One region of the Companilactobacillus halodurans genome, then DNA from elsewhere that is predicted to be linked to it. Evidence: predicted binding sites of a transcription regulator. Region 1 holds the regulator's gene; each other region holds the start of a gene.
The links. The regulator HrcA, encoded in region 1, represses chaperone genes, less so after heat shock. The targets are predictions, from matches to a motif close to TTAGCACTCNNNNNNNNNGAGTGCTAA.
Positions count from the first base shown of each region.

Region 2: FHL05_RS11920 (ATP-dependent Clp protease ATP-binding subunit) is a predicted target of HrcA. The motif match lies at 2,337-2,363, and genes of this name have one in related genera.
Region 3: groES (co-chaperone GroES) is a predicted target of HrcA. The motif match lies at 3,134-3,160, and genes of this name have one in related genera.

Region 1 is NZ_VDFO01000025.1:17,864-22,418, forward strand. It holds gene ribF (riboflavin biosynthesis protein RibF) at 1-682, shown strand, start outside; gene FHL05_RS07510 (hypothetical protein) at 703-1,245, opposite strand; gene hrcA (heat-inducible transcriptional repressor HrcA) at 1,425-2,471, shown strand; gene grpE (nucleotide exchange factor GrpE) at 2,487-3,101, shown strand; gene dnaK (molecular chaperone DnaK) at 3,149-4,555, shown strand, end outside.
Region 2 is NZ_VDFO01000063.1:1,548-6,102, reverse strand. It holds gene FHL05_RS11920 (ATP-dependent Clp protease ATP-binding subunit) at 88-2,289, opposite strand; gene FHL05_RS11915 (phosphocarrier protein HPr) at 2,616-2,882, shown strand; gene ptsP (phosphoenolpyruvate--protein phosphotransferase) at 2,882-4,555, shown strand, end outside.
Region 3 is NZ_VDFO01000009.1:51,095-55,649, forward strand. It holds gene FHL05_RS03480 (alpha/beta hydrolase) at 73-960, opposite strand; gene groL (chaperonin GroEL) at 1,114-2,751, opposite strand; gene groES (co-chaperone GroES) at 2,805-3,089, opposite strand; gene FHL05_RS03495 (CPBP family intramembrane glutamic endopeptidase) at 3,231-3,857, shown strand; gene FHL05_RS03500 (hypothetical protein) at 3,934-4,555, opposite strand, start outside.

The sequences.
Region 1 (4,555 bases):
GTTGGTTGAAAAATTAGGAGTCGATTATCTATATTTTGTTAAATTCAGTGAAGCGTTTGCTAAATTAAAACCACAAGAATTCGTTGACCAATATATGATTGATTTAAAGGCCAAATATGTTGTCGCAGGTTTTGATTATACTTATGGGAAAAAAGATATTGCCAATATGGCTAATTTGCCAAATTATGCCCGCAATAGTTTTGAAACTGTGACGGTTCCTGAACAGTTGATCAATAATCAAAAGATTGGTTCAAGTGCCATCAAGAGATTCATTACTAGCGATAAAATTGCAATGGCCAATGAATTTTTAGGTTACAATTACCAAAATCAGGGAACTGTAATTCACGGACTGCAAAGGGGCAGGACCTTAGGCTTTCCGACAGCTAATATTGCTGTTGATGGCGACCAAGTTCTGCCTTCAATTGGGGTTTATGCGACGAGAATCAAGGTTGACGGCGTTTGGTATAAATCGATGACTTCTGTTGGCTACAATGTAACCTTTAAAGAAAATACGGGAATAACTGTTGAAACCAATATTTTTGGCTTTGATCGTGATATTTATGGAAAACACGTGAGTGTAGAGTGGGTCAAATACTTACGTGGTGAAATCAAATTCTCTGGAGCAGAAGGTTTGATTGCACAATTAGAATTAGACAAGAAAAATTCAATTGAAATTCTATAAAAAAAGGAAACAAGGATAAATTATTGATTATCATCCGAGTTTCCTTTTTGATTGTTGTCTGAATTTTTAAAAGTAAGTTTGCCGTAAACGACGGGATGCAGCTGTTCGATTATTCGATCCTGTTTATCGAGCTTTCTTAACAGTGATTTCAGGTTAGGATCGTCTTGTGCCAATTTTTCGATTTCCTTGCGTTTTTTGATTCTTTGATAAGCGTCGTCAAGTTCTTCAGCAATTGTTTCACGCTTTCTAAGTTGCGTATACACTTCTTTAGAATATTCCTCAACTTGGTAAATCTGTTCTTGAGGGATGACGGCTAAAATTGGCTTTTTAGCGAATTCTAATCCAGCTTGATAATCGACATTAGTTACGACTGCGCAGACCACAGGCGTTTGATTATAACCACTATTAGGTACGATTACGAGATCATCAACGTGAACTTTAAAACCGGTACTGATATAGGCATAGGTTTTGCCAGCTGTTAATGAAAGTAAACTTGGTGTTTCAATTAAATCTTGATAATCTGAAGTAGTCAAAAATTTGACGCCAATGATTTGATTTTTCAATATTTTGAACCTCTCTAATCGATTTTTACTTCTGAATATCATTATAAACTCTTGTTTAAAATAAAAATGGAAATAATTTTGAAAAATAAGCTTGCATACTTGACACTAATAGGATAGATTGTTATATTTTACATTGTTAGCACTTAGGTATGAATAGTGCTAAAAAGGAGGACGGTATAATGCTATCACAACGTCAAGATGCAATCTTGAGAGAAGTCGTGCGCATATTTACAGATACCGGCCAGCCGGTTGGTTCGAAGACATTGATGAATGAATTACCGTTCCATGTAAGTTCTGCGACAATCAGAAATGAAATGGCAGTTCTTGAAGAAGTGGGCTATCTCGAGAAAACTCATCTTTCTTCAGGAAGAATTCCTTCAGCGATGGGATACCGCTATTATCTTGATAATTTGGTGCAACCAACTAGTGTACCGCAAGATATTGCACAAAGAATCGATGAGGACTTTGGGAAAACTTATCATCAAATCGGTGATATCATTGAACAATCCGCAAAGATTCTGTCTCATCTTACAAGTTATACAGCAATCACCTTGGGTCCAGAGAGCAGTTCGATTCTCTTAACGGGATTTAGAATCGTGCCTTTGAATCCACACCAACTTATGGCAATCATTGTCACAAGTGATAATAATGTTGAGAATAATATTTATACAATTGATGATGATTTTGATACTTCACTGATTGAAAAAATCGTCAATATCGTTAATGACAAATTGGTTGGACAACCCTTGCCAAAAGTTATTAGGATGTTGCATAACGATGTTCCAGCAATTCTTTCCGAGTACATGTACTCAACTAGCGGTCTGTTAGATATGATGGATCAACTGTTTAAGAAAGCTGGCTCAGAGAAGTATTACGTCGATGGGCAATTGAACCTGTTAAATTACGCTAACAATGATGATCTATCGCAAGTTCAGTCGTTATTCTCGATTATCAATCAAAGTAATGATTTAAGAAAGTTATTGGACCCAAGTATTAGTGATGACGGCATCAAAGTTCGTCTCGGTAGTGAATTAGGTAGCGATGCTTTAAAGAATTATAGTATCATTACAGCGAACTACGATGTTGGTCACCATGGTAAAGGTGTAATTGCGTTACTTGGTCCGACAACAATGCATTATTCACAACTGATTGGATTGTTAGGAGAATTCAGAGTTGAATTAGCCAAACGATTGATTGACTATTACTCAAGGTATGATGATTCTTGAAATTAGGAGGAAGCAATGGCAGATAAAGAAAAAAATCAAGATTTGAAGTCAAAAGAAACTGCAGAAAAGTCTACTGCAAAAGATACAGCAGAAAAAACAGCTGCAAAGGATACTTCAAAGACTGATAAGGCAACTGAGAAATCAGCTAAGAAAGAAAATGCTCATCAAGATCCTAAGGATCAAGAGATAAAAGATCTGAAGGCAAAGAATGGGGATTTGGAAGATAAATTCTTAAGAAGCCAAGCTGAAATTCAAAATATGAATAATCGTCATAAGAAAGAAGTTGCTGGCATTCTGAAGTATGACGGTCAAAAATTGGCAACTGAAATTCTTCCAGTGATCGATAATCTTGAACGTGCCCTAGATGTTAAAGCTGATGATGAATCTAGCAAGCAACTAAAGAAGGGTATCGAAATGGTGCAACAACATATGATGAAAGCTCTCAAAGATAATCATGTGACTGTAATCGATAATGCTGGTGAAAAATTTGACCCAGCATCAAGTCAAGCCGTTCAAACTGTTCCCGCTGATGACAAACATCAAAAGGATACAGTCGTTCAAGTTTTGCAAAAGGGTTATAAATTAGAAGATCGTGTGCTTCGTCCAGCAATGGTCGTTGTAGCACAATAATAAAGTTAATAAATTTAATAATATAAAATTAAAAGAGGTTTAGGTTTATGTCAAAAGTTATTGGTATTGATTTAGGTACTACAAACTCTGCTGTAGCCGTTCTTGAAGGTGGCTCTCCAAAGATTATCACTAATCCAGAAGGCGCAAGAACAACTCCTTCAGTTGTTGCTTTCAAAGATGGTGAAATCCAAGTTGGTGAAGTTGCTAAGAGACAAGCTATCACAAATCCTGATACAATTTCATCTATCAAGCGTCACATGGGTGAAGCAGATTACAAAGTTACTGTAGCTGGTAAATCATATACGCCACAAGAAATTTCAGCATTCATCTTGCAACATATCAAGAAGTTCTCAGAAGATTATCTTGGTGAAAAAGTTACAGATGCTGTTATCACAGTTCCTGCATACTTCAACGATTCACAAAGACAAGCTACTAAGGATGCTGGTAAGATTGCTGGTCTAAACGTTCAACGTATCGTTAACGAACCAACAGCTTCAGCACTTGCTTATGGTCTTGATAATGACAAGGGTGACGAAAAAGTTCTTGTTTATGACCTTGGTGGTGGTACATTTGATGTTTCTATCCTTCAATTAGGTGACGGAGTCTTCGAAGTACTTTCAACAAATGGTGATACACATCTTGGTGGTGATGACTTTGACCAAAAGATCATCGACTGGCTAGTTGCTCAATTCAAGGCTAAGAATGGCGTTGACTTGAGTCAAGACAAGATGGCATTGCAAAGATTAAAGGATGCTGCTGAAAAAGCTAAGAAGGACTTGTCAGGTGTTGCTCAAACATCAATCAGTCTTCCATTTATCTCATCTGGCGACAATGGCCCACTTCACTTGGAAGAAACTTTGACACGTGCTAAGTTCGATGAATTAACATCAGATCTTGTTGAAAGAACTAAGGTCCCAGTTGACAGTGCTCTTAAAGATGCCAACTTAACAAACGCTGATGTCGACAAGGTTATCTTAAACGGTGGTTCAACACGTATTCCTGCTGTTCAAGATGCTGTTGCTAAGTGGACTGGCAAGACACCAGATCACTCAATCAACCCTGATGAAGCTGTTGCTTTAGGTGCTGCTATCCAAGGTGGTGTTATCTCTGGTGATGTTAAAGACGTTGTTCTACTTGATGTCACACCACTTTCATTAGGTATTGAAACAATGGGTGGAGTATTCACTAAGTTAATCGATAGAAATACTACAATTCCAACAAGCAAGTCACAAGTCTTCTCAACTGCTGCTGATAACCAAAATGCTGTTGATATTCACGTCTTACAAGGTGAACGTCCAATGGCTGCAGATAACAAGACCTTAGGTCGTTTCCAATTGACAGATATTCCTGCTGCACCTCGTGGCGTACCACAAATCCAAGTTACATTCGATATTGATAAGAATGGTATCGTTAATGTTTCTGCTAAGGATATGGGTACCAACAAGGAACAAAAG
Region 2 (4,555 bases), on a different contig from region 1:
AAAACGATTTTAAACTGGTCAAATGAAGATAGTGTATAAAAAAAGGCTGAAACTTAACGTTTCAGCCTTTTTCATAAGCACCACTAATTATTTTGTAGTATCAGGTGCACTATACTTTGAAATTTTAATTTCACCCTTATCAAGGTGGGCTTCCAATTCCTTATCCTTAGAGTTATCTAGGAAGTAATCGGCAACCTTGTCTTCGATTTGTTCTTCAATTACACGACGAAGTGGACGAGCACCCATCTTAGGATTGAAGCCTAAATCAACTAATTTATCCTTAGCATCTTTTGTAACATGAATGCTTAGACCTTGATCAGCAATCATCTTGTTAGTATCGTCTAACATTAAATCAACGATCTTGAGCAAGTTGTCCTTGGTCAAGGAATTAAATTCAACGATGCCATCGAATCTATTCAAGAATTCTGGTTTAAAGAATTCTGATAAGCGATTCATGATTGAATTTGTTTTACCAGAAGCTTCAGCACCGAAACCAACATTTGCTTCTTGCAAACCTTGTCCAGCATTTGAAGTCATGATAATAATTGTATCTTTGAAACTAACAGTTCTGCCTTGTGAATCAGTCAAACGACCATCATCTAGGATTTGCAAGAACATGTGCATAACATCTGGATGAGCCTTTTCAATTTCATCAAGCAAAATCAAACTGTATGGATTACGACGAACTTGTTCAGTTAATTGACCAGCTTCTTCGTAACCAACATACCCTGGAGGCGAACCGATAAGCTTTGACACGCTTTGTTTCTCCATGTATTCAGACATATCGAATCTAATCATCGAATCTTCTGAACCAAAGAGTTGACGAGCTAATTGCTTAGCTAACTCTGTCTTACCAACACCAGTAGGCCCAACAAATAGGAATGATCCAATTGGACGACCTGATTTATTGAAACCAACTCTGTTACGACGAATAGCTCTAGCAACTTCGCCAACAGCTTTATCTTGGCCAATGATATGACCTTTCAAATCAGTTTCTAAGTTCTTTAATTGAGCTTGTTCGTTTGATTGCAATTCTCCAACAGGAATGTTGGTCTTCTCTTCAACAATCTTTTGAATGTCTCTTTCAGTTACAATATTTTTATCTGCTGGTTCATCCTTATTACTATTCTTCATATCTTGGAATTTAGTAACTTGATCACGATAGTAAGCAGCCTTTTCGTAATCTTCATTGCGGAGGGCAGCTTGCTTTTGAACTTCAGCATCTGAAATCTTGTTATCTAAGTCAGCCACATCAACATGATTGATTTGCAAGTTCTTCTTTGAACCAGCTTCATCGATTAAATCGATAGCCTTATCAGGTAGAAATCTATCTTGAATATAACGAGCTGATAGTTCTGCCGCTGATTTGATAGCTTCTTTAGAGAATTTTACATGGTGATAATCTTCATATTTAGGTTGCAATCCCTTGAGGATTTGGACAGTTTCGTCAACAGAAGGTTCGTCAACTTGAACTGGTTGTAAACGACGTTCAAGGGCAGAATCTTTTTCGATTGTCCGATATTCGTTAAGGGTTGTTGCACCGACTAGTTGCAAATCGCCACGGGCTAGGGCAGGTTTCAAAACGTTACCTGCATCCATTCCGCCTTCAGCATTACCTGCACCGACAATTTCATGAATTTCATCGATAAAGAGGATAATTTCTTTGTTCTTTTGTAATTCATTGATCAATTGTTGCATTCTTTGCTCGAATTGACCACGAACGCCAGTACCTTGAACTAGTGAAACTACGTCTAGTCTAACGACATGTTTATGTTGCAATTTTTCAGGAACATCGCCATCGACGATTTTTTGAGCCAAACCTTCGACAACAGCCGTCTTACCAACACCAGCTTCACCAATTAGAACTGGATTATTTTTTGTTCTTCTATTTAATATTTCAATTACACGATCGATTTCCTTGTCCCGACCGATGACTGGATCAATTTGACCTTTTTTGGCGAGATCAGTTAAATCAACACCATACTTATCTAGGACTCCGTTGCCTCCTGAACGACGGCCATTATTTCTATTGCCGTTGCCCGTTTGAGGTTGAGGACCTTGTTGCTCGAAAGCATTGTTTGGTTGCTGACCACCATTTAAGGCGTTGAACAAGTCTTCGAAACTAGAAAATCCGCCTGGATTTTGTGCCATATTATTCATACCTTCATTAGCTTGATTTCTTAATTTTTGATAACAGTCTTGGCAGAGATTAACTTCTGTCCGTTGACCATTAACACTTGTGTACAGATGAATTGTCGCTTCATTTTTGTGACAATTTTGACATAACATTCGCACCCCACCTTTCCTTTATCACAGGATACAACGGTAGTATATAATTAGCACTCGACGAATGCAAGTGCTAAGTCTTGGAAATGATAAATTTCTTTATCTAATAGAAGAAATATATCTTTTTTTCAATTTTTATTGAAAAATGTAAATAATATAAACGCTTTCAGGCTCTAGTGTTGTAAGCGTTAAACGTCTTATCGTGCTTGGTTTATAACGACTTTTTTTGGCCAAAGCCCTTGTGAAAAATTGAAGATAATGGTAAATTAATTAGTGAATATTTGTAGGTCTACTACAGAATTTTATAATTATATGGTGAGGTATTTATTATGGAAAAGAAAGAATTTCACATTATTGCAGAAACAGGAATCCACGCACGTCCAGCAACTATGCTAGTACAAACAGCTAGCAAGTTTAGCTCAGATATTAATATTGAATTCTCAGGCAAATCAGTAAACTTGAAGTCAATCATGGGTGTTATGTCACTCGGTGTTGGCCAAGGTGCTGATGTTACAATTTCAGCTGATGGTGACGATGCTGCTGATGCTATCGTTGCTATTGGTGACACAATGACAAAGGAAGGATTGGCAGAATAATGGTTAAAACTATTAAGGGAATTGCAGCAAGTGATGGTATCGCTACTGCTGAAGCATACCTTTTAGTTCAACCAGATTTGTCTTTCACTAAGAAAAGTATTTCAGATGCTGATGGAGAAATCGGTCGTCTAAAGGATGCTATTTCAACATCAGATGATGAGCTAACAAAAATCAGAGATACCGCTAAGGAATCTCTAGGTGAAGAGGAAGCTCAAGTTTTTGATGCTCACAAGATGATTTTGGCTGATCCTGAATTTACGGGTGCAGTTGAAAAGGAAGTTTCAGATAAGAGTGTTAATGCTGAACAAGCACTTCACGATGTTTCTGAAAACTTTATTTCAATATTTGAAGGAATGACAGATAACCCATACATGCAAGAAAGAGCAGCCGATGTTCGCGATGTTACGAAACGTGTCATGGCACATCTACTAGGCGTTGCATTACCTAACCCAGCATTAATTGACCATGAGGTCGTTATTGTTGCTCACGATTTAACACCTAGTGATACAGCTCAATTAAATAAGAAGTATGTTAAAGGTTTCGTTACTGATATTGGTGGTCGTACAGCTCACTCAGCCATTATGGCACGTTCTCTTGAATTGCCAGCTGTTGTTGGTACAGATACGATTACCAAAGATGTTAAGAAGGGCGATAAAGTCATCGTTGATGGCTTAAACGGTTCTGCAATCGTTGAACCTTCCGATGACGATATCAAACATTACAGTGAATTAGCTAAGAATTTTGCTGCAGAAAAAGCAGAATGGGAAAAATTAAAGGATCAACCTTCAGTTACAGCTGATGGCAAACACTTTGATATTGCTGCTAATATCGGTACACCTGATGATTTACAAGGTGTTATTGATAATGGTGCCGAGGGTGTTGGTTTGTATCGTACAGAATTCTTGTACATGCAATCAGACAGTCTCCCAACTGAAGAAGATCAATTTAAGGCTTATAAGAAAGTTCTTGAAGGCATGAAAGGTAAGGCAGTTGTTGTCCGTACAATGGACATCGGTGGTGATAAGCATTTACCATACTTGCCACTTCCTGAAGAAATGAACCCATTCTTGGGCTACCGTGCTATCCGTATTAGTTTGGATAGACAAGAAATCTTCAGAACTCAACTAAGAGCATTGCTACGTGCATCTGCTTATGGTAACTTACGTATCATGTTCCCAATGATTGGTACTTTACAAGAATTTAGAGATGCTAAGAAGGTCTTTGAAGAAGAAAAGGCTAAGTTAGTTAAAGACGGCGTTAAAGTTTCTGACGACATTCAATTAGGAATGATGATGGAAGTTCCAGCTGCTGCTGTTCTTGCTGACCAATTTGCTAAAGAAGTTGACTTCTTCAGTATTGGTACTAACGATTTGATCCAATACACAATGGCTGCAGATCGTGGTAACGAACACGTTTCATACCTCTACCAACCATATAATCCTTCAATTTTGAGATTGATTAAGCATGTTGTTGAATCAGCTCATAAAGAAGGCAAGTGGGCCGGCATGTGTGGTGAAGCCGCTGGTGACAACACTATGCTTCCATTGCTATTGAGCATGGGTCTTGATGAATACTCAATGAGTGCTACATCAGTACTTCGTGTAAGAAGTTTGATGAAGAAGTTGAGTACAAAAGACTTGGCTACATTAGCAGATCGTGCTGTTAACGAATCA
Region 3 (4,555 bases), on a different contig from region 1:
ATACTTTTAATCGTAACATAGGAAATAAAAAGGCGATAATAGAGTTTAATCTACTATCGCTTATTTTTAATTCTATTTAAGATATTTTTTAAAGAACTCTGCTTCATCGTCATTAGCTTGTTTAGCAATATCATCTTTTTGGTTAATTAAGAAAACATGTGCTCTGGGATGTTCTTGATCTCCATACATTTTACAAATATGCGTAATTCCTTTAGCCGTTAAGAAACCATCCATTTTGATCGAGTTGTTTCTGACAAAATCATTATTTGCAGTTGAGATATAAGTTGGTAAAAAGTCTTGATTGATGTATTTTTCGGTATCTAGCTTTTCTCTTTGAGATTTCACAACTTCATCCGTAAAGTAGCCACCGACAGCACCTGAGATAGTCCCTGGATCAAGCATGAAATTAGCTGAACTATTCAAAGCTACTGCCCTGAATTTCAAATCAGGTAATTCGTAACCAAACAATTTGCGATACTTATTATTGGTCAAAATGGTTACATATTGTTCAGCCATTTGACCACCAGCACTGTCACCGACTAAAAAGACATTGTTAGTATCTAAATCATATTCTTTAGCGTGATTAGCTACCCAATGGATATATTGGTCGACTTGATTCAATTCTTCTGGAAAAACTGCATCTGGAGCTAGCTGGTAATTAGGATTAACAAAAGCAAAACCATTCTTAGCCCAATTCAAGCCATAAAATTGATATGTTTCCTTTGTTCCATAGCACCAGCCGCCACCATGGATATTAATAACTGTTGGAATTGGTTTATCAACATTTTCTGGTAAATAAATATCTAAGAGATTCCATTTGGGATCTGGACCATAAGAAAGGTTATCGATTCTTTTAACACCTTTAACCTTGGTGGGAAGTCCAGCATCCCTTTTATCATCATTTGTTTGGAATTCTTTTCTCATTGCTAAAATAGCTTCAGTAATTTTTTGATTTGTCATGAAATAAACACCCCATGTTTATTTTATAACTTTATTCAACAAAAAAACCTCTCAAGTAAATAGATTCATTTTCAATCTACTCACTTAAGAGGTAATTAATTTTTAATTTAAATATTTAAATCAAGACTAACCAATCAGTAATTTATTTAAAAATTACATCATGCCGCCCATACCGCCGGCTGCAGGATTGCCACCTGCTGGAGCAGCGTTATTATCTTTTGGTTCTGGCTTGTCAGCAACAACAGCTTCAGTTGTCAACAACAATGCGGCAACACTGGCTGCATTTTGTAGAGCTGAACGAGTAACCTTAGTTGGGTCGATGATGCCGGCCTTAACCATGTTTTCCCACTTGTCGCTAGCAGCATTGAAACCAACTTCATTATCTTGTTGCTTGATGTGTTCAACGATAACTGAACCTTCGAAACCAGCATTTTCAGCAATTTGACGTAGTGGTTCTTCAAGTGCACGAGCTACGATGTTGATACCTGTTTGGACGTCACCGTCTTCTTTAAGGCTTGTAACCTTATCAAGTACATTCATCAAAGCTGTACCACCACCAGCAACGTAACCTTCTTCAACAGCGGCACGTGTTGAGTTTAGAGCATCTTCAATTCTGTACTTACGTTCTTTCAATTCAGTTTCAGTAGCAGCACCAACTTTAACAACAGCAACGCCACCGGCTAATTTAGCCAAACGTTCTTGAAGCTTTTCTTTGTCAAAGTCTGATGTTGTTTCACCAATTTGCTTCTTAAGTAAGCCAACACGTTCGTCAATAGCATCCTTATCGCCAGAGCCTTCAACGATTGTTGTGTTGTCCTTTGTAACTGTAACTTTACCAGCTGAACCTAATTGATCCATAGTTGTATCTTTTAGTTCAAGGCCAAGGTCAGAAGTAATAACTGTACCACCTGTTAATGTAGCAATATCTTCTAGTTGAGCCTTACGACGGTCACCAAAGCCAGGAGCCTTAACGGCAACGACATTGAATGTACCACGAATCTTGTTCAAAACAAGTGTTGGTAGAGCTTCACCTTCAATATCATCAGCAATGATAAGCAATGACTTGCCTTGTTGAACAATCTTTTGTAGCAATGGCAAGATATCTTGAATATTTGAAATCTTCTTATCAGTAATCAAGATGTATGGATTGTCTAAGTCAGCTTCCATCTTGTCGTTATCAGTAACCATGTATTGTGAAATGTATCCACGATCGAATTGCATACCCTCAACAACATCAAGTGTCGTATCGATACCCTTTGATTCTTCAATTGTGATAACACCATCGTTACCAACTTTTTCCATGGCATCAGCAATCAATTTACCAGTTTCTTCACTAGCTGATGAAACTGAAGCTACTTGAGCAATATCGCTCTTGCCGGAAACCTTGTGTGAAATGTTGTGAAGTTCATCAACAGCAGCCTTTGTAGCCTTTTCGATACCACTTCTGATACCAACAGGATTTGCACCAGCTGTAACGTTCTTCATACCTTCCTTAACGATTGCTTGGGCAAGGACAGTAGCTGTAGTAGTACCATCACCAGCAATATCATTTGTCTTTGAAGCAACTTCAGAAACTAACTTAGCACCCATGTTTTCAAAGTGATCTTCTAAATCAATACTCTTAGCAATCGTAACACCATCATTTGTAATTTCAGGTGAACCATAGCTCTTTTCAAGAACAACGTTTCTACCTTTAGGTCCAAGTGTTGTCTTAACTGTATCAGCTAGCTTGTCGACACCAGCCATCATCTTTGAACGTGCATCTTCTGAAAATTTAATTTGTTTAGCCATTAATTTTCACACTCCATAATTAATTTAAATTTTTATTTGATTAATTTTTAATGTTATTCAACAATTGCCATGACATCTTTTTCATGAAGGATCAAATATTCGTTATCTTCATACTTAACTGTTGAGCCAGCATATTTATCGAAAAGAATCTTATCACCTTTTTTAATGCTCATAGGTACTTTCTTTCCATCGTCAGCAACTAATCCGTCACCTACAGCAATAACTTGCGCTGTTTGTGGCTTTTCCTTAGCGTTGTTTGCCAAAACAATGCCACCGACTGTCTTTTCTTCTTCTTTATCGACTGTTACAATGACTCTATCTCCAAGTGGTTTTAACAATTTAAATCCCTCCGATTGATTATTTTTAAGTTTATTATTAATATTTAGCACTCGAAGTTCTCTTGTGCTAATCACAAGTTTTATATTAACATTTTATCAGTAACATGCAAGTATTTACCTTTAAAAAATATGGAGGAAACTATGTCTTACCAAACAAATCAGTTCTTTACACTGTTGACCTATATCCTATTATTATGTTTGGGTACTGGTCTATCAATGCTTTCTGTGACGGGCTCAGGCTATTTTGTTACTTTGACTATCGGTTCACTGATTGCAACCGGAATTATGATTTATTTAGTCAAATTAAGTGGTCGAAATGAATTTGAGAAAAAAACTACTTTAAATCATGATTTGCAGTGGATTATTATCGGAACCATCGGTGCTATTGTTTTGCAATACGGAATTGGCTTTGCTGATCAATTAATTTTTAACGCTAATACCAGTTCCCAAAACACCTTGCAATTATTATTGATGGTCAAAGCTTATCCATACTATTTCATTTACGTTATGATAGCTGCACCAATCATGGAAGAAATCATCTTCAGACGAGTTTTCTTCGCTAACTTGATTAAACCAACCAATGTTTATATTGCTGCAATAATTTCTGCTTGTTTGTTTGCTTTCATGCATCAAGATACAAGATTTTTAGTTTATGTCGCCATGGGACTTTGGTTCTCATTTGTTTATTACAAATCAAAAAATATTTATGCCAGTGCTGGCAGTCACTTATTGATGAATGCCATCGTGTTAACTTTGGCTATTGCCTAGGTCAAGCACTTTACAGAAAAAGACAGATTACTTTCGAATTTTATCGAAAATAATCTGTCTTTTTTTAGCACTAATTTTATTCATCAAGACTATCTACAAAAGTCCAATTTAATTTAGTATGGTAATTTCCAGAAGCATTCATCATCCTATTATCCATTTCCAGTAACACACCCTTGTCAGCACGCCAGCTTAATGAGTTCATTCCCTGGCCACTGGTAGAGTTGGAAACAAGAATGGAGTTATTGAGAAGATCAGCTTCACCATCATCATCGTAATACTTGAGATGTCCTTGTAAAACATTGCCACTATCATCAGTAAAATCGGCAGCTTGACTCAAATATAATTGCACGCCTGATTTACTTCTTCTCATATCATCAACGTTCATAATATTATTTGGCCAATTAGTTTCATCTTGACGATAGATAACTTTCTCATTCCCAATTGGTTTAATGGTTCCATAATCGATATCATTAACTTGATATTCGAGTTTATTGGTAATCAAGTTTAAAGTCCTAGTATCGCCACTTTTCTTGACGGTATTGCCATTATCATCAGTTCCTTCTATATGAGCATTGGACCGGAAGCTCTCACGACTGTTGACGTCACTGACAGTCGTTTGAATTTCAATTTCATGGCTTTGATTGATTCCAAAAGCGAGGTTCTTAATTTTTAAATCATCTTCCCCACTGCCACTAGTA